4 regions of the Thermoanaerobacterium thermosaccharolyticum DSM 571 genome follow, and region 4 is predicted to be linked to each of the others. Evidence: riboswitches for the same ligand, from Rfam matches in the RefSeq annotation. Region 4 holds a riboswitch; each other region holds the start of a gene.
What was found. Region 4 has a riboswitch for S-adenosylmethionine ahead of TTHE_RS04230 (methylenetetrahydrofolate reductase). Riboswitches for the same ligand answer to the same signal wherever they lie in the genome.
Positions count from the first base shown of each region.

Region 1: linked by a shared signal. The riboswitch ahead of TTHE_RS10465 (methionine ABC transporter ATP-binding protein) and the one ahead of TTHE_RS04230 (methylenetetrahydrofolate reductase) in region 4 are both predicted to bind S-adenosylmethionine.
Region 2: linked by a shared signal. The riboswitch ahead of TTHE_RS03640 (homocysteine synthase) and the one ahead of TTHE_RS04230 (methylenetetrahydrofolate reductase) in region 4 are both predicted to bind S-adenosylmethionine.
Region 3: linked by a shared signal. The riboswitch ahead of TTHE_RS14465 (homoserine dehydrogenase) and the one ahead of TTHE_RS04230 (methylenetetrahydrofolate reductase) in region 4 are both predicted to bind S-adenosylmethionine.

Region 1 covers NC_014410.1:2,092,186-2,097,193, reverse strand. The annotation lists gene spoVB (stage V sporulation protein B) at 1-428, shown strand, start outside; gene TTHE_RS10475 (MetQ/NlpA family ABC transporter substrate-binding protein) at 490-1,326, opposite strand; gene TTHE_RS10470 (methionine ABC transporter permease) at 1,340-2,020, opposite strand; gene TTHE_RS10465 (methionine ABC transporter ATP-binding protein) at 2,007-3,029, opposite strand; SAM riboswitch class I at 3,112-3,214, opposite strand; gene TTHE_RS10460 (BglG family transcription antiterminator) at 3,431-5,008, shown strand, end outside.
Region 2 covers NC_014410.1:741,873-746,880, reverse strand. The annotation lists gene TTHE_RS03645 (YHS domain-containing protein) at 9-203, opposite strand; gene TTHE_RS03640 (homocysteine synthase) at 418-1,710, opposite strand; SAM riboswitch class I at 1,841-1,943, opposite strand; gene cysK (cysteine synthase A) at 2,033-2,953, opposite strand; gene TTHE_RS03630 (bifunctional cystathionine gamma-lyase/homocysteine desulfhydrase) at 2,958-4,094, opposite strand; gene TTHE_RS03625 (class I SAM-dependent methyltransferase) at 4,107-4,742, opposite strand; gene polX (DNA polymerase/3'-5' exonuclease PolX) at 4,918-5,008, opposite strand, start outside.
Region 3 covers NC_014410.1:54,193-59,200, forward strand. The annotation lists gene dnaX (DNA polymerase III subunit gamma/tau) at 1-1,068, shown strand, start outside; gene TTHE_RS00270 (YbaB/EbfC family nucleoid-associated protein) at 1,142-1,477, shown strand; gene recR (recombination mediator RecR) at 1,491-2,090, shown strand; SAM riboswitch class I at 2,391-2,494, shown strand; gene TTHE_RS14465 (homoserine dehydrogenase) at 2,558-3,169, shown strand; gene TTHE_RS14470 (hypothetical protein) at 3,117-3,347, shown strand; partial or broken gene TTHE_RS14755 (homoserine dehydrogenase) at 3,293-3,442, shown strand; gene TTHE_RS14475 (hypothetical protein) at 3,467-3,853, shown strand; fluoride riboswitch at 3,924-3,984, shown strand; gene crcB (fluoride efflux transporter CrcB) at 4,042-4,443, shown strand; gene crcB (fluoride efflux transporter CrcB) at 4,443-4,814, shown strand; gene TTHE_RS00295 (HD-GYP domain-containing protein) at 4,858-5,008, shown strand, end outside.
Region 4 covers NC_014410.1:864,165-869,172, reverse strand. The annotation lists gene TTHE_RS04235 (homocysteine S-methyltransferase family protein) at 1-1,848, opposite strand, end outside; gene TTHE_RS04230 (methylenetetrahydrofolate reductase) at 1,871-2,773, opposite strand; SAM riboswitch class I at 2,832-2,926, opposite strand; gene TTHE_RS04225 (DUF362 domain-containing protein) at 3,081-4,010, shown strand; gene TTHE_RS04220 (SoxR reducing system RseC family protein) at 4,194-4,607, opposite strand; gene TTHE_RS04215 (RnfABCDGE type electron transport complex subunit B) at 4,652-5,008, opposite strand, start outside.

The DNA.
Region 1 (5,008 bases), 1.2 Mb from region 4:
CCAGCATATTAAATGGACTTGGAATGCAAAATATGGTCCTGAAAAATTCTGTTATCTGGACCGTTATTTCGGTAATAGCTATGTATGTCCTAATACCGATACCTAGTTTAAGACTATTTGGATATATATACGGTTTTATATTTGCGGATATTCTTGTGTTCATATTAAATTTTAGAGAATTAGTTAAGGTAACAGGCCTTACAGTTGACTATAACAATTGGTTTTTTAAACCACTTACATCTGCGCTTATAATGAGCATAGCTGATACAATTATGTATTTTAACTTGATATCGGTAATAGCTAATAAATGGATCGTAATGTTTATTACCGTATCATCTGGATTAGCCTTGTATCTATTGATAAGTTATATTATAAAACTGCCATATTTGAGTGATTTGAACAAATTAATATTTTCAAGGAGTAAATGAAAGATTTAATTTTTAGTAAAAAATAAACCCGTGAAACACGGGCTTTTATTTTCCTAAGATTTTAAAATGCTGGTACTATAGCGCCTTTGTATTTGTCTTCTATAAATTTTTTGACTTCCTCGGAATTTAAAGCTTTTGCTAATTTTTGTATAGCAGGGTCATTCTGATTATCTGGTCTTACAACCAATACATTAGCATACGGCGAATCTTTATCTTCCATGAAAATTGCATCTTTCAATGGATTCAAATTTGCCTCTAATGCAAAGTTTGTATTTATTATTGCTAAGTCTACGTCTTGAAGTGTCCTTGGTAATTGAGGTGCTTCAAGCTCTACAAATTTTAGATGCTTTGGATTGTAGACTATATCTCTAGGTGTCTGTGTGAGTCCATTTGGATCTTTTAACTTTATTAAACCTTGTTTTTGCAAAAGTAGTAATGCTCTTCCTTCGTTTGTAGCATCATTTGGCACTGCCACGGTTGCACCGTCTTTTATTTCATCTTTCGATTTTATCTTTTTTGAATATGCTCCCATTGGTTCTACGTGTACTTTGACTAGTGGCACCAGTTTCATATTATTTTTCTTTTCGAAGTCTTCTAGATATGGAACGTGCTGAAAGAAATTGGCATCTATTTGTTTGTCGTTTAATGCAGTATTAGGAGTCACATAGTCAGTAAATTCTTTTATTTCGAGATCTACTCCTTCTTTTGCTAAAATTGGCTTTACTACATTAAGTATTTCTGCGTGAGGATTTGGGGATGCCCCTACAACTATTTTTGTCATTTTATTTGAATTAGTACCTGCATTTGAGTTGGTCTCATTAGTATTTGCCTTAGTGCATCCTACAAGGGCGAATGATAATGTTAATATTAATGTAATCAATAATATTATTTTTTTCATCTATACCATCCTTTCATCTTTTATCAACTTTTTTTGCCAGGTAGTTTCCTAATCTTTGTACGATTTCTACAAAGACGATTAAAACGATTATTGTTGCAATGAGTACATCTGTTTCAAATCTTTGATATCCATACCTTATAGCTAAATCTCCAAGACCACCCCCTCCAATAGCACCTGCCATAGCAGAATAGCCGAGAATATTTATGATTGTAAGTGTTATACCCAATATCAGTGAGGGCAGTGACTCTGGTATCATGACTTTAAATATTATCTGTGGGATTGTTGCACCAACAGATATTGATGCTTCTATGACACCCCAATCAACTTCTTTCAGCGATGACTCAATTACTCTGGCTACAAAAGGGGCAGCCGCAACTGACAGAGGTACTATTGCTGCTGTTGGTCCAATTGTAGTACCTACTATGAGCCTTGAAAGTGGGAAAATTGCAATTATAAGAATTATAAATGGTATTGATCTCATAATGTTAATGATGGTACCCAATATGTGGTTTAGTTTTATATTTTCGGATAAATGGCCTTTATCTGTTATTACCAGTATTATTCCTAGCGGTAGACCTATTATTACAGAAAAAAGGGTAGAGAAAAATACCATATACAGTGATTCCCACAAAGGCTGCTCCAAAAGCTGCCATAAGTTTATTAAGTATTGTATTGTGTTACTAGATGATACCATTTTTAAGCACCTCTATTCTAAGGCTGTTTTTTTCTAAAAATTTTATTGCATCTTTTATAGAACTTGGATCTCCATTAATCTTTATAAGGAGATTTCCTATTTGGGAGTTCTGGACTCTTTCTATATTTCCAGAGATTATATTGACGTCAACGTCGAATTTTTTTATCATATGCGATATTACAGGCTCGTTGCTGCTGTTTCCAAAGAATGACAGACGCAATATTTCTTCATTTGGATTCTCGTCGTCTATGAGGATGTCTGGTGGAAGCTCTGCTATCATATCTTTTAAAAATCTTTTCGACGTCTCCGTAGAAGGATTGGAAAAAATGTCTATTACATTTCCTTCTTCGATGATAACGCCATTTTCCAAAACAGCGACTCTATCACATAAGTTTCTTATGACTGACATTTCATGTGTTATGACGACTATTGTGATACCGTATTGTTTGTTGATATTTCTCAGCAAGTTTAATATTGATTCTGTCGTCGTCGGGTCTAATGCAGATGTCGCTTCATCTGATAAAATTATATTGGGATTATTGGCAAGCGCCCTTGCTATGCCGACTCTTTGCTTCTGACCACCAGATAGTTGCGAAGGATATGCGTATTTCTTGTCTTCAAGTTCAACGACTTTAAGAAGCTCGTTTACTCGCTTTTTTATAACAGAATCTTTAGCTTTTGAGATTTTTAAAGGAAAAGCTATGTTTTCATACACTGTAGAGTTCATCAAAAGATTGAAATGCTGAAATATCATGCCAATCTTTTTTCTCATTTCACGAAGTTCTTTTGGGCTTAACTTTGTCATGTCAGTACCATTTATGGAGACACTTCCCGTTGTGGGCTTTTCAAGCATGTTTATGCACCTTATTAATGATGATTTGCCAGCGCCGCTTAAGCCCATTATGCCGTATATTTCACCATCATTTATTGTTAAATTTATGTCTTTGAGTGCAACTACATCTTTTCCATTTGTGCTGTATACTTTGCTTAAATTCTTAATTGTTATCAATGTATTTCACCTTCTTTATGAAAAGTTTGGAGAGTTAAAAAATGCAATAAAAAAAACCTCCCAATGAAAGAGGTTAGATCCTCTCTCATCTCTCAGCATTAAAGCCGCAGGAATTGGCACCATTGCACTTTCGTGCCGGTTGCCGGGTTTCATCGGGCCAGTCCCTCCACCTCTCTGGATAAGAGAATAATTTCATTTTTAAATTGTTAAAATGATTATATAGGATTAAAAATGAAAAGTCAAGCGAAATTTTCATACTCGTAGATATTAAATTTATGTCATTCTCATATTGACACAGTGCTTACAAGTTTATGTTGAATTATGAGAATAATCGCTTATAATATAAATGTAAGATAAGTTAACTTATTAATAATTTGTCATAGACGAAAGGACAAAATCTTATGAAAGAATTAAGTGGGCGCCAACTAGAGATTTTAAAAAAAGTTATGTCAAAAGAGATGTCCAGCTTAGACGATATCGTCGCTAATTATAAATTAAGCAAAAGAACAATTTATAGAGAGATAAATGCCATAAATGAATACATTAAAGATTACAACTTAAAGTTGAAAAACAATGAAGGTGTTTTGGCAGTAGAAGGTGCTGACAGCGATATAGAGAAATTTAATTTTGATGTTATAGGTTATCGTCCTAGTGTAGATGCTGAGAAAAGGCGAAAGTTAATTCTCTCAGAGCTACTACAAATGAAAGAGCCTGTTAAGCTGGAGTATTTTGCAAGAGAGTACAATGTCACAACTGCTACAATTAGCTATGACATAAAAGAAATAGATAAATGGCTAAGTAGGCAAAAAGTCACAATTGTGACTAAGCCAGGTGTTGGCATATATGTAAAAGGTGATGAAAGCAATATAAGAAAGGCTATAATAAATTTTCTCTATGACAATGTTGCGACGAAAGACTTAATGGAATTTTTAAATAGAGGGTACAATAATATAAACAGATTAAGTGAGGACATCAATGACAGGCTATTGCGACTTATTGATTATGACACAGTTTTGAAGATAGAGAAAGCTATACAAAGATTAGAGAAATCACTGGACTACGAGCTGGCTGAAAGCTCTTATATGGGGCTTACAGTTCACCTGGCATTGGCGTTAAAGAGAATAAAAGAAGGCGAAAAGATCAAAATAGGTAATGAAAGCCTTCTTGAACTTAAAAAATCAGATGAGTACAGATTTGCAGAAATGCTTGCTAAATATTTGGAAGAAGAATTTGATGTCTTTATTCCTGAAGATGAAATCGGTTATATAACAATTCATCTTCAAGGTGCCAGATATAGAGCAAACACGGAAGATGTAAATGACGAATTTGTAAATGAAGTTTTATACGATATGATAGACGTTGCTGAAAGAGTATTTGGCACAAGTTTTAGAGATGATTCAATGCTTTTAAGTGGTTTAAAGACTCATCTAAGACCTACGATTTTTAGACTAAGGATGGGCCTTGCAATAAGGAATCCACTTATAAACGATATAAAAGACAGGTATAGTGCACTGTTTGAAAGGTGTATATTAATTGCAAATGTATTGAAGAATAAGCTTGATGTTGATGTTCCAGATGATGAGATTGGCTATATTGCGATGCATTTTGGAGCAGCTATAGCAAGGAAAAATGACAAAACGAAAAGGCATAATATTCTAGTAGTATGTGCAAGTGGAATCGGCACATCCAGAATGCTTTTGTCAAAGCTTCAGATGTTTCCGCAGTTAAACATTGTAGATACCGTTTCAAGCCTTAGAGTAAAAGATTTTAAAGATAGATATGATATTGACTTAATTGTATCTACTATACCTCTTGATATAAAGGACAAAAAAACGGTAATTGTCAATCCATTACTTTTAGACGATGACGTCAAAAAGTTAAAAGATGCATTAAATACAGACTTCATAATGGATTTTTCCAGCAGAAAGGCAGAAGGCGATAAATATAAAGAGCTTCTGCACATAGCAGAATACGGTAAA
Region 2 (5,008 bases), 120 kb from region 4:
AGACCAAATTAACAGCAACCATGATGACTGTGCCCACCATGATGTCCTCCATCACTTTCATTTTTTACATATTTTTCTGGATTCTTTTCAAATTCTGCTTTACAACTTTTCGAACAGAAAAAATATTCCTTTCCATTGAATGTTGTTTTAGCTGCAGCATTATCCTCTTTAACATCCATTCCACACACTGGATCCTTAGCCATTTTTCACACCTCCTTTGATACATTATACCCATACTGGGTTTATGTTTATATGATATCATTTAATTACACAAAAGTCAATCGGAATATACATATTTATGTGCTTCTATTATTAATTTAAATATTATTGCCATAACATTATATTAAACAAATATCTAGTAAATTATTTTAAAAATGTCAAAAGCCCTCTTCTATTGTGAAGAGAGCTCTATAATAATTATTCTGCTGCTTTTTTAAGTGCTTGGTCAAGGTCATACAATATGTCGTCGATGTCTTCTATGCCTATTGAAAGTCTTATTTGGTCAGGGGTTACACCTGCTAATGACAATTCTTCTTCGTTTAATTGCGAATGTGTCGTGCTTGCTGGATGAATTACCAAAGACTTTGCGTCACCAACATTAGCCAGCAATGAGAATAATTCAAGGCTGTTTATGAATTTGATTCCAGCATTTATTCCACCTTTTATTCCAAATGTCAATATTGATCCAGCGCCTTTCGGTAGGTATTTCTTTGCAAGTTCATGGTATTTGTTTTCTTTAAGTCCAGGATAGTTTACCCACGTCACATTTGGATTGCTTGCTAAGAATTCTGCTACTTTTTGTGCATTTTCCACATGTCTTTGGACTCTTAATGACAAAGTCTCTAGTCCTTGTAAAAATAAAAATGCATTGAAGGGGCTTAAAGATGCACCAGTGTCTCTTAAAAGCTGTACCCTTAATTTTGTAATATATGCGGCCGGTCCAAATGATTCAACATATTTGATTCCGTGATAGCTGGGATCTGGCTCTACAAATTCAGTGAATCTTCCGCTTCCTGCCCAATCAAATTTTCCTGAATCTACTATTACTCCTCCTATTGATGTCCCGTGGCCTCCTATAAATTTTGTCGCTGAATGTACTACTATATCTGCCCCGTATTCAAACGGACGGAAAAGATATGGTGTTGCAAATGTGTTGTCTACAATTAGCGGTATTTTATTCTCATGCGCTATTTTTGCTATAGCCTCGAAATCAGGTATATTTATCCCGGGATTTCCTATTGTTTCTATATACAATGCCTTTGTTCTGTCTGTTATTGCTTTTCTGAAATTTTCAGGATCATCTGGATCTACAAATGTCGTTTTAATGCCAAGTTTAGGCAATGTTAAAGCGAAAAGATTGTATGTTCCACCATATAATGTACTTGCAGATACTATTTCATCACCTGCACCTGCTATATTTAATATAGAGTATGTTATAGCTGCAGCACCAGATGCTGTTGCAACTGCCCCTACTCCTCCTTCAAGTGCGGCAATTCTCTGTTCAAATACATCATTTGTCGGATTCATAATTCTTGTATATATGTTTCCTGCCTCTTTAAGATTGAATAATGCTGCTGCTTGATCAGTATCTTTAAAAACATATGATGTTGTCTGATAGATTGGAACAGCCATTGAACCTGTCGTAGGATCCGGCTTTTGCCCCGCATGTACCTGCAATGTATCAAATTTTAATTTTCTTTCTTCACTCATATAAATCTCTCCTCTTCATAATTTTAGTTTAAAGAAATTAAAATGTTATTCTTATAATTCACCTCTTTTCGCTTTTTTAGAATATTAAAAGCCCTCTTCGATGTAGAAGAGGGCTAAATTTACGCCGCTCCTCTCATCTCTCAGGTTTCCCTGCAGGATTTGGCACCAGACGCATAATATATGCCGGTTGCCGGGTTTCATCGGGCCAGTCCCTCCACCACTCTTGATAAGAGGTTCGATATTTTCTTTATATTGTTAATTATATTAACACTTTAAATCAATAATGTCAATAGGTATTCTTGGACATTTATCAGGTTGAAATTTAAAATCTATATAAATTTTCACTAAAATACCTATCAGATCTATCAGGAAATACTACAACTATATTTTTTGGTTCCTTTTGCTTATTAGCCTGTTTTATAGCCGCAGCAAAGGCAGCGCCCGACGATGATCCTACAAATAATCCTTCTCTTTTTGCAAGTTCCTTAACATAATAAAAGGCTTCATCATCAGATACCTTTTCGACATCATCTATTAAGCTTACATCCATAGTATCAGGTATAAAATCATTACCTATGCCCTCTATTTTATAGCATTTTACTAAATCTCCTCCACCAATTATTGAACCAATAGGATCAGCAAGCACGCCTTTTACTTTAGGATTTTTCTCTTTTAAATACCTAACTACACCTGTGAACGTTCCACCAGTACCTGCTCCAGCAATAAACACATCTACATTTCCATCCAAAGCATCATATATCTCTGGTCCTGTTGTTTCATAATGAGCCTTTACATTTGCCATATTTTTAAACTGGTTTGGAATATATGAGTCCTTAATCTCCTTTGCTAATTCATATGCTTTATCCATCGCTCCTTTCATTCCAAGCTCTTTAGGCGTATTTATTATTTCAGCACCCAAAGCTTTCATTAGTATCTGTTTTTCTACTGAAAATTTAGTTGGTACAACAAATATGACTTTATAACCTTTATTCAATGCTGCAAGTGCAAGGCCAATGCCCGTATTCCCAGCAGTAGGCTCTATTATAGTAGAACCTTTTTTTATTAACCCTTTATCTTCAGCATCTTTTATCATGTAATAGCACGTTCTATCTTTTACAGAACCACCAGGGTTCATGTTTTCTAGCTTGGCAAAGATGTTTACATATGGAGGTATATCAAAATGAGTTATTTTTAGAAGTGGTGTCTTGCCAATTAAATCACTGATTCCCTCTGCATATTTCATGATTTCAACTCCTTATTGCATTTTTTAAATCATCAATTAAATCCAGATAATTCTCAAGTCCAACTGATAGTCTTACTAACTTATCGGTTATGCCAAGCTTCAATCTCTGTTCCTCTGGTATAGACGCATGTGTCATTTTTGCTGGATATGAAATTAGGCTTTCATATCCGCCTAGGCTTTCCGCAAGTGTAATAAGTTTTACATTGTTTAATAATTTTAATGCCATATCTTTGTTTTTTAACTCAAATGAAATCACGCCTCCAAAGCCATCCATCTGCTCTTTTGCAATATCGTATCCTGGATGTGTATGTAAACCAGGATAATAAACTTTTTCAACTTCAGGTTGTTCCAAAAGCCAATTTGCAATTTCTTTGGCATTTTTCTCATGTCTTTCCATTCTAACGCTAAGTGTTTTTATTCCCCTAATCACAAGGTAAGAATCCTGTGGTCCTAAAATGCCACCAACTGCATTTTGCAGAAAATGAATTTTATGAGCTAATTCTTCACTATTAACAACGACAAGGCCTGCTACAACATCGCTATGGCCTCCAAGGTATTTTGTTGCACTATGAACAACTATGTCTGCACCTAATTCAATGGGTCTTTGGAAATATGGTGTCATAAAAGTATTATCAACTATCGAAAGTATGCTATATTCTTTAGCTATTCTTGAAATTTCTCTGATATTTGTAATTGTCATAAGAGGATTTGTAGGTGTTTCATAAAATATTGCCTTTGTATTTTTTGTTATACTATTTACAACATCATCTTTTAAAGACGTGTCTACAAATTTTGAAACTATGCCAAGCCTTTTAAAAACTTTCTCAAGTACCCTGAATGTTCCTCCATAAACATTATTTGAAACTATTACCTCGTCACCAGCATTAAAAAGCATCAAAACTGTCGATATTGCTGCCATGCCAGATGCAAAGGCAAAACCACCCTTTCCACCCTCTAGATCATTAATAAGCTTTTCTAATGATTCTCGTGTTGGATTACCTGTTCTTGAATATTCATAACCCCTATCTTTTCCTACGGCATCCTGTTTAAACGTCGATGTTTGGTATATAGGTGTTGATACTGCACCTGTTTTTTCGTCACCAAATATACCACCATGAATTAATTTTGTCTCCTTTCTCATCCTAAATCCTCCTTATTCTTTAATTCCTTTTGCTATAAATATTCCTGTTTTTGCTATCTCTCCTTTAGATGACTTTGCAGTTGCATAAAGTCCTGTTTCTTTTACAAGTATTTCTTTAAAGTTACTATGAATAAGCCATTTTTCTATATCTTCTAAATTAAATCCAAGCCATCTGTCGTACATTTCGAATCTTGCCCACTCACTACTGTGCTTCATAACATCTGTTATGATCAACATTCCGCCCGGCTTTAAAATCCTGTGTATTTCCATGATGCCTTTAAACGGATTTTCTACATGATGTAATACCATGTTTGAAAAAACTACATCGATAGAATCATCAATTATTGGTATTTGCTCCATACTTCCTTTTAAAAAAATTATGTTATTAATGCCAGCATTCTCAGCAGTTTGTTTTGCATATTTAAGCATTTCATCTGAAACGTCGATCCCAACAACTTCTCTTGCATATTTTGATAATTCCAAAGCCATAAATCCTGACCCTGTACCAATATCTGCAACAATTAAACCGCCTTTATTTTTTATGTTAGATCTTTCTATTGCAATGTTTCGAATATCATCATCGAAGTATTTTTTCCTAATCTCATCCCATTCTCCCGCTATACTGTCAAAATATTCTATATAGTTCATATAGCACCTCCTAATTTATAGTATTCCGATATGAATACTTGGTTATAATTAAAATACCATTCTTCTTCTAAAATGTCAATAAAAAAATTACTTTTTTAAAAAATTTCTTCAAGAAAAACATGGACTTCTCAAACTAAAAATTAACCCCCCTCCTGTAATAAAGAGGGGGATTAATTTAAGATTTATTAAAAATTTTATTTAGCTCATCAAAATCATACGTATTTATCACATCTTTCGCTTCAAGCCAACCTTTACGTGCAATGCCG
Region 3 (5,008 bases), 810 kb from region 4:
TCAAAGGTTATTTCACAAAATATAGGGAAAATTGCCAAAGACAGCAATATAAACATAGAGAATAGAGCTATTGCGATGATTGCCCGGCATGGAAATGGCTCTATGAGAGATGCTATAAGCATACTTGAACAGTGTGTGTCATACAATGATGTTTTAACGTATGATGATGTATGTGACATTCTTGGTACTGTAAATGATGATACATTATATACTCTTGTAAAAAGAATAAATGATAGAAACGCAAAGGAAGTCATAAACCAGATAGATAAATTGATGCTTTATGGCATAGATGTAAGCAACTTGATCAAAGCGATGTTGTCATTTTTGAGGGACATTGTTATTTACAAAACATGCGGTACAGAGTCTGAAGAAATACTAGAAACAGAGATAAATGATAAAATATTGAAGGCGTCGGAATTTGATATGTCGTTTTTGTCTAACGCTATAGAAAAGTTGATCGATTTACAAGGAAAAATTAGATACGCGCAATCACCAAGAATATTATTTGAAATAACAGTATTGAAGCTTATGAATCCTGAAATATCACCTGATATAGACAGCATTTTAGATAGGATTAAGAAACTTGAAAATAGATTGAATAACGTTAAAGTAGCATTTAATGGGGAAAATGATGCTGGTATTATATCTAAAAAAGATGTGGTAAAATCCGAAAAGGGTGTTCAAAATGATAAAGTTGCTGCAGATGAAATAAAAAAAGAGCACATAGAAATTACTGAAAGTGCAGATAAAAGCGGTAAAATCGATGCAAATGAAGTCTTTAATAAAGCACTGAATATAATAAAAAAAGATAGGCCGATGATTTTTTCTTTTTTGAGCTTAGGCAAACCGTATTTGAAAGACGGTAATTTTATGATAGAATATCCAAAGGAGCATGAATTCTACAAAGATGAACTGAATAAAGTTGAAAATAAAGATTATATTAAAGATGTTATTAAGAAATTGACTGGAATAGATTATATAGTGAACGTGGTAGTCAAAAAAAATGAAAATGACGAGTTGATTGAAGCAGTAAAAAAATATTTTGGCGATGTAGAAATTATAGATTAATTTATCACTACCCAGCCAAAATCAGCATATAAATAGGAAGAGAGTAGTAAAATATTAATAGGAGGTATTGTGGATGGCAAAAGGAGGATTTCCTGGCGGTTTTAACATGAATAACATGATAAAACAAGCACAGCAGATGCAAGAGCAAATGAAGAAAATGCAGGAAGAGCTTGAAAACAAGACGGTTGAAGAGTCTGCAGGCGGTGGAGCTGTAAAAGTGGTAGCTAATGGAAGAAAAGAGTTGATCAGTATAAAGATTGATCCTGCCGTTGTTGATAAGGACGATGTGGAGATGCTGGAAGACCTAGTCTTAGCAGCAGTAAATCAGGCTTTAAGAAGTGCTGAACGCATGATTGCAGAGGAAATGGGAAAAATTACAGGAGGTTTTAATATACCAGGCTTATTTTGAGGTGAATTAATTGATGAATGTTTATTCGAGGTCATTGTCAAGGCTGATAGATGAATTATCAAGACTTCCAGGTATTGGACGAAAAACAGCACAGAGACTTGCATTTTACATCTTGGATATGCCGAAAGATGACGTTATTAATTTATCTAATGCTATATTGGAGGCAAAAAACAATTTGAAATACTGCAACAAGTGTTATAATTTCACTGATAGCGATTTATGCAATATCTGTAGCGATGAAACCAGAGATTCATCTACTATTTGTGTGGTATCTGATCCGAAAGATGTAGTAGCTATGGAGAAAACAAGGGAGTATCGTGGTTTATACCATGTGCTGCATGGTGTAATATCACCCATGGACGGTATAGGACCAGAAGATATAAAGATAAAAGAATTGCTAGAAAGGATTAATAATAACGACATAAAGGAGATTATATTAGCGACAAATCCCGATATAGAAGGCGAAGCGACTGCTATGTACATTGCAAAACTTATAAAACCTTTTGGCATAAAAGTGACGAGGATAGCACATGGTGTACCTGTTGGTGGTGACCTCGAATATACTGATTCTGTTACTTTATCGAGGGCATTGGAAGGTAGAAGGGAAATGTAAATTTCTTGTAATTATTGTTAAACAAAAATAAATTCGTATCAAAGTAAAAAAAGTTGTGTCAAAGAAAATAAAGTTGTATCATAGAATCATGGTCAGAGGGAAAGAAAAGGCTCCTTCAAGCCATGATTTTTTGTTCAGAATCAAGGAAATAATAATTAAGGAATATTGCTGAACGCTTTTTTAATCAACTTACAAGGAGAATTTTAAAATACAAAGTACCAGAATTAAAAGAATGCTTGACTATAATAGTATAAAGTGATAATATATTCATTAATAAATTTAAAAGAGAATATTGAAAGCCTCTTATCAAGAGTGGTGGAGGGACTGGCCCGATGAAACCCGGCAACCGGCATTTATATGCGTTTGGTGCCAAATCCTGCAGGAAAAAACCTGAGAGATGAGAGGAGCGGCGTATTTTGGCCCTCTTCTCATTGAAGAGGGCCAAAAATTTTTAGGAGGTATGTCACATGGAATTTAAGATTGGTTTGTTGGGGTTTGGAACAGTAGGGAGCGGAGTCTATAAAATAGTTACATCAAGAAAACAGCATATAAAACAAAAAACGGGATTTTATCCTGAAATAAAAAAAATACTTGTGAAGCATCCTGATAAACCGAGAAATGTTAATGGTATAGATGAAATACTAACAACTGATGCTAACGAAATCTTGTGTGATAGCGAAATAAGTGCAATAATTGAAGTAATGGGAGGAATTGATCCTGCTTACGATTACGTGAAAAAGGCGTTAATTTCTAAGAAGCATGTTATTACTGCAAACAAAGAATTAATAGCAAAATATGGAGACGAGCTAAGAAAAATGGCAGAGGAAAACGGCGTATTTTTAAAATTTGAGGCAAGTGTTGCTGGAGCAATACCTGTTATACATCAGATTGAAAGACTCAAAATAACCGATGAAATAAATTTTGTTGGAGGAATAATAAACGGTACGACAAACTACATATTGACACAGATAATAGAAAAGGGAATGAAATATGATGAGGCACTTGCAGCCGCTCAAAAGCGAGGGTATGCGGAAAAGCAATCCGGATTACGATATAAAAGGATTCGATGCTCTGTATAAGCTTGTGATTCTCATAAAAAAAGCATTTGATGTTGATGTTTCTGTTAATTCAATAATGAGATATGGTATAAATGAAATAAAGTATGACGATATATATATTATGCTGGAAAATGGGGATATAAAATTAAACCATTTGCATGGGCTAAATACGAGAAGGGAAATGTCTATGCGAGTGTAGAGCCTATACTAATAGAAGCTAACAATATTTTAGCAAGTGTTGGTAATGTAAACAATGCTGTTATACTGAGAGGAGATCATTTTAAAGAATTTATTTTTATTGGAAAAGGTGCAGGACAAATGCCTACAGGGGATTCAGTTGTTGCAGATTTAATTGATATACTATTGAATTACGGCATTAAAGCAAATCATACGGCAAAACATATTTCAGCTTTTAACGGTAGTTTTACAGATGTATTTTATATAAGATTTAAACCATCTTACAAGTGCAATATAAAAAATATTTTAAAAATTTTTACTGATAATGGTGCTTCATTTAATGAGTCTGTTTATGATGGCAGTACTTATGCAGCAGTTTTCAAGCTTTTTGATAATGATATAAACAGGTTTATAGAAAGTTTAGAAAACAAAAAAATGTGTATAATAGAAAGTCTCTTCAAGGTGTTGTATAACGGAAATGAAGAGGATATTAGACATGTTAATACAATAGAAAGTGAAGTTATATAAAAAATTAGGCAAAATATAATGTATATCATTATGAAATATTTACTTTGAAAACAAATCTGTGATATAATTGTTGTTGTAAGGTGATGGAGCTCACCTTTAAATGCGTCGAAGCTGATGGCTCCTATTGGGTATACTAACTCAATAGGAGCTTATTTATTACTATCTTATGAAAATGGAGGGCAATTTTCATGGAATACATCTATATAGGAATTGGCGGTTTTTTCGGTGCGATTTTGAGATATATAGTTTCGAGCTATTATCAAAGTATATTGCATACTGTATTTCCGATTGAGACTTTCTTTATAAATATTTTTGGATCATTTTTATTAAGCTATATATCGAATTTGACACTTGAAGAATTTAAGGTTAATTTTAATATTAGATTGGCAATTACGACTGGGTTCATCGGTGCCTTTACTACATTTTCAACATTCACTAAAGAAACCATGGATTTATTAAGAAATGGAAGAATTGCAGTAGCTTTGATATATGTATTGCTGTCGATATTGGTTGGATTTATCATGTCATTTATAGGGTTTGAATTGGGAGATAAAACAGCAAAAATATTACAAGGACGTGAAGAAAATTGATGTCAAATATTTTGTTAGTAGGTCTTGGAGGAGTTTTCGGTGCAATTTTAAGGTATGAGATATCTAGGCATATTAAGGAAAACAGAGAATTTATTGTGCCTATTGAAACATTTGTAATCAATGTATTAGGTGCATTTCTCTTGAATGTTTTGTCAAACCCTAAGATTGTACATTTTTTTGATAATGATGTTAGATTGTTTATTATGACAGGATTTATAGGAGCATTTACCACTTATTCTACCTTTTCACATGAAACAATATACCTTCTTCGCCAAAAGCACTATGTACACGCTTTTTTGTACTCTGCTTCCACCGTCATTGTTGGTCTTATCGGAGCTTATTTAGGATATTATATTGGAAATCTATTTTAAATATTGTATTATAATATTGATGATACGAGAAGGGAGGGTTCTTTTGTTATTAGATTATTTTAAATTACTGTCAGCGCTATCGCTATCACTTGACATCCTTGAGAGAAGAAATTTTGGGCATGCTCGCAAAGTTGCATATGTTGCCATAAGATTGACAAGAAATTTAAATGTAAAAAGAGATGAAGAGTATAAAA
Region 4 (5,008 bases):
TATTTCCAGCACTAATCTATCTATGTCTGCCTTTTTACCTTCTAGTATGTTTTTATAAAGCATTTGGCTTGCATCTTTTTTTAGTTTTTCTTCAATCGTTGCATCGGATATATTGCTGATTTTATCATCTTTTTTATATGTCTGTATGTATTTTTCACATCTTGCATCCCTAGATGTCAAAACCATTGATGCATTTAATATATCCATCGTAATTTTATCGTTTGGATTTACTATCACTGCATCAAGGCCGTATGATGCTGCCATGGCAAGAAATGCAGTATTTATAAGTTGCCGCTCAGGCAAACCATAAGATATGTTGCTAAGTCCAATAATCGTGCTTACACCAAGTTCACTTTTTACAAGTTTAATTGCCTTTAAAGTTTCAATCGCCGCCGTCTGCTCCGATGACACCGTAAGAGCTATGCAATCAATTATAATATCTTCCTTTGGTATTCCATAGTCAAAGGCTGTTTTTACAATCTTTTCAGCATTTTTAAGCCTTTCCTCCGCATTTCTAGGAAGCCCTTCATCGCTTATTGTAAGTCCTATAACGTTAGTACCATACTTTTTAACAATGGGCAATACTTCTTGTAAGCTTTTTTCTTTTGCGCTTACAGAGTTTATAATCGGCTTTCCTCTTACTATTCTTACTGCATTTTCTATTGCTTTGACATTGCTGCTATCTATCTGCAACGGCAGATTGACAATATTTTGAATCTGCGAGACGACATAAGGCATTAGCTTCTCTTCATCTATTCCCGGCACTCCAATATTTATATCCAACATATCAGCGCCTAAATTTTCCTGTGAGCTCGCTTCATCAAACAGAATATTAAACTTACCCTCTTTTATAGCCGCACTTAGCCTTTTTTTACCTGTCGGATTTATCCTCTCACCTATTATACATATTGGGTTATTTTCACCTATGAAAACAGTTTTTGTATTTGATGAAACTGCTGTCACTTTCCTCATGGTCGATTTATGCTCAACATTATATACATCGTTCTTTAATAATTTAATGAACTCCGGTGTCGTGCCACAGCAGCCACCTACAATAGATGCGCCACACTCTAAAAGTTTTTTTGACTGATGTACAAATTGCTCCGGCGATACATTGTAGAACGTCTTGCCATCCTTTAAATGAGGCATCCCGGCATTTGGCTGCGCTAAAATAGGTATTCGAGCAACTTCCGACATCTTTTTTACTATATCAGCCATCATATCAGGCCCTGTAGAACAATTCACGCCAATAGCGTCAAGCCCCAACCCTTGAAGACTCACAACAGCTGTCACAGGATCTGTCCCCATCAATGTTCTTCCATCTTCTTGAAACGTCATAGTGCATATTACTTTTAAATTCGTATTTTCTTTCACTGCAAGAATAGCCGCCTTAGCTTCTAAAATATCTGACATAGTTTCTATTAGTGCTAAATCTGCACCTGCCTTTTCACCTTCTACAGCGACTTCAGAAAAGGCATTATATGCTTCATCAAATGTAAGTTTGCCGAAAGGCTCCATCAATTCTCCAATAGGTCCCATCGAAAGGGCAACCGCTTTATCTCCTGCAGCCTTCTTTGCTATCTTAACAGCACTTCTTACTATCAACGGTACATCGCCAGAAAGATTATAAGCTTTCAATTTTATCCTATTGGCACCAAAAGTATTTGTTTCAATCACATCAGCGCCAGCATCGATGTACGATTTATGAATTTCATATACGATATCCGGGTGTGTTATGTTATAGTACTCTGGGCACTCACCTGTTTTAAGCCCTTTCATTTGAAGCATCGTTCCCATTGCTCCATCAAACACAATTACACTATTCTTTAAGTTCTTTAAAATATCCAATGATTACATCTCCTTACAGTGATTACAAAACTTCTTTTTTAATATCTGTCTTTATATTTTTTACATTATTGATAATATCGACGACGATGTCCGTCCTCCCAAGCGGCATAATATGAACACCACTTACCAGATTTTTTATCTTATTTATAAACTCTACCGCAATTTTAAGTCCTTCGCCTTTTCCGTTGTTTTTTAATCTTTCAAGGATGTAATCAGGTATTTCAATGCCTGGTACCTTTGCATTTAAATTGACAGCCATTTTATAACTTTTAAGCGGCAGAACACCTACTAAGACAGGTATGCCGAACTTGCTTATTGCATCAAGGAATCTATATAATATTTTTTCATCATAAACCGGTTGTGTCTGTATAAATGATGCCCCATTTTCTATTTTTATCTTTAATTTTTCTATTGATTCTTTGCTTAAATCATTTGGATTTGCTGTAGTACCTATACAAAAGCTTGTCGATGACTCCAGCCTGTTTCCACTGTAGTCAAAACCGTTGTTTAACGATTTTGCAATCTTAATTAACCCTATAGAATCCACATCGTATACACCAGTTGCTTGAGGTACATCTCCACGTTTAGGATCATCACCCGTCAATGCAAGAATATTTCTTACTCCAAGAGCATACGCCCCTAAAAGCTCTGCCTGAAGACCTATAAGATTTCTATCCCTGCAAGTTAGATGGAATATAGTTTCAATATTCAGATGATTTTGTAGAAGATGTGCAAGCGCAATCGGACTCATCCTCATGTTTGCCATAGGACAGTCAGTTATATTTAAAGCATCCACTATTCCATACAATTTTCTTGCTTCTTCAATAGAATTTGAAATATCAGCTCCTTTTGGCGTTGACATCTCAACAGTAACAACAAATTCACGGTTATTGAGCTTTTGACATAAATTTTTTGAATTTAACAATATAACCCCTCCTGATAAAAATAAAAAAATCTCTTCGCCAAAAGAAGAGATAAATGTGCTCCCATCTTTCAGCGATACGCTGCTGGAATTGGCACCGTGATATCCGGTTGCCGAGCTTCATAGGGCCAGTCCCTCCGCTACTCTTGATAAGAGTTTATTATATTAATTTGTTAAATTATATAATACAATCCAGATGCTTAAATGTCAATGAAATATTTGTTGAATCATTAAAATTCCTTGGTGTTTTATGCTGCAATTAATCTTTTATTTTTTTAAAAATGTGAAAAGATATATATGAGGTGATTTTATGAGATACAGAAAAATAGTCGAACCTGTAGTTTCCATCACATCAGGACCTGATGAAATAGAAAACCTAAACAACGCATTAAATTTACTTCCACTTCAAAATTTAATAGATGCAGGCAATACAGTTGTGATTACACCTAATTTTGTCAAAAGCAAACCGCCACAAAGCGGTACAATAGTCGGTCCAAATACATTAAGGGCATTAATCAGGTATATAAAATCGAAAAATCCCGGAAGAATAGTAATTGCCGCCGGTTCTGGCGGTGATCCTACGCCAAAAGTCATGTCAGATAATGGCATTGATAAAGTCATATCAGAAGAGGGCGTCGAGTTTGTGGATTTAAATTATGGACCTTATGTAGAACTGTTGCTTGACGATTGCCTCGTTAAATCTACAAAAGTAAATGACCTTTATGAAAAGATGGATGTTTTGATTTCATTCACTCAAATGAAGATACACGAGGAAGCGACTGTGTCCCTTGGAATAAAAAACATAGCTTTAAGCTGGCCTCCTGCAGAAATACATGGATTTCCGAAAAAAAATCTAGGAATACATGATGACCTCCACAATTTCATAAGAGCAATGGCAGAAAAAATTTCTATAGACCTTACAATATTAAGCGCACAAGAAGCAATGATAGGCACAGGCCCATCTGAAGGAAAGCCTATCAATGCAAACATGATAATAGCAGGAACCGATCCTGTAGCAACTGACACGGTAGGTGCCAGAATGTTTGGATTCATGCCGCAGGGGGTAAACTATTTATTTCAATGCGCCAAAAGAGGTGTAGGAACAGGCGAATTAAAAAATGTCACAATTAAAGGAATACCATTACAACAGGCTGAATTAAATTTTTCAACTTTAGCGTATGGCTATGGCATTGCGCTGGATTCAAATGGAATCAAACAAATGGTACCTGGCAAATCATAAAAATGTTAAGTTGCACAAATAAAGGTTTTAATTATTAAATATATTATGAGATTCCACTGCAAAAGTCTTCTTTATCTATTATTAGATAAAACATTTTTAAATTTAGGCAAATTTTGGAATCGCATAAAACTAGTTAAAAATTAGTTTTGCAGTGGAATCATATGTATTATCTTAATATTGTATTTATATTTTTTTAATGACAGGTTTGTATTCTTTATTTATTACCTTTTTACTATAGTATTTAATGCCTATAAATGATATAGCCGTAAATAACAGTCCCGATATAGCTTCTATCATCTGGGAAAAATTATCTATTCCAAATATATGTGCTACAGCATAACCAGCAAACACACCTACAAAGAAAAATAAAAGCGGTATGCCATACATTATCATAGTAGCCTTTAACATTGAAGTTTCTCTAATTTCTAATAAAACATTATCACCAACTTTTAATTCATCAATTGCATCAACTTCAACCATCATTCTGTTATTGCTTCCCATATCACATGCATGGCATTTCCCGCACATGTCATTTCTTAGTAGCTCAACTTTTGCTTTTCCATCTTTTATATTGGCAACGCATCCTTTTTCAGTCATTAATTAACGCCTCACTCATTTTTTTAACCAGCTTTACAAAATATTTAAACATTTATTTTGTTTACAATCAAGCTTGTCTTAAAAGGATATATGGAATCTGTAGGACATTTTTCAACACACGCCATGCATGATACGCATTTTTCATAATCTATCTTAGCTAAATTATCTATGACATGCACGGCATCATAATTACATGCTCTTTCACACGCTTTGCATCCTATACATCCAACTGTACACACTGGCCTTACATTTTTGCCTTTATCAGTATTAGAGCATATAACCCTTGTCTTAGTGTTTGCATCAACTAACTCTATTATATTTTTAGGACAAGCATCTACACAAATCCCACACCCAGTGCATTTATCCTCATCAACAACAGCGACTCCATCGCCTATTACATG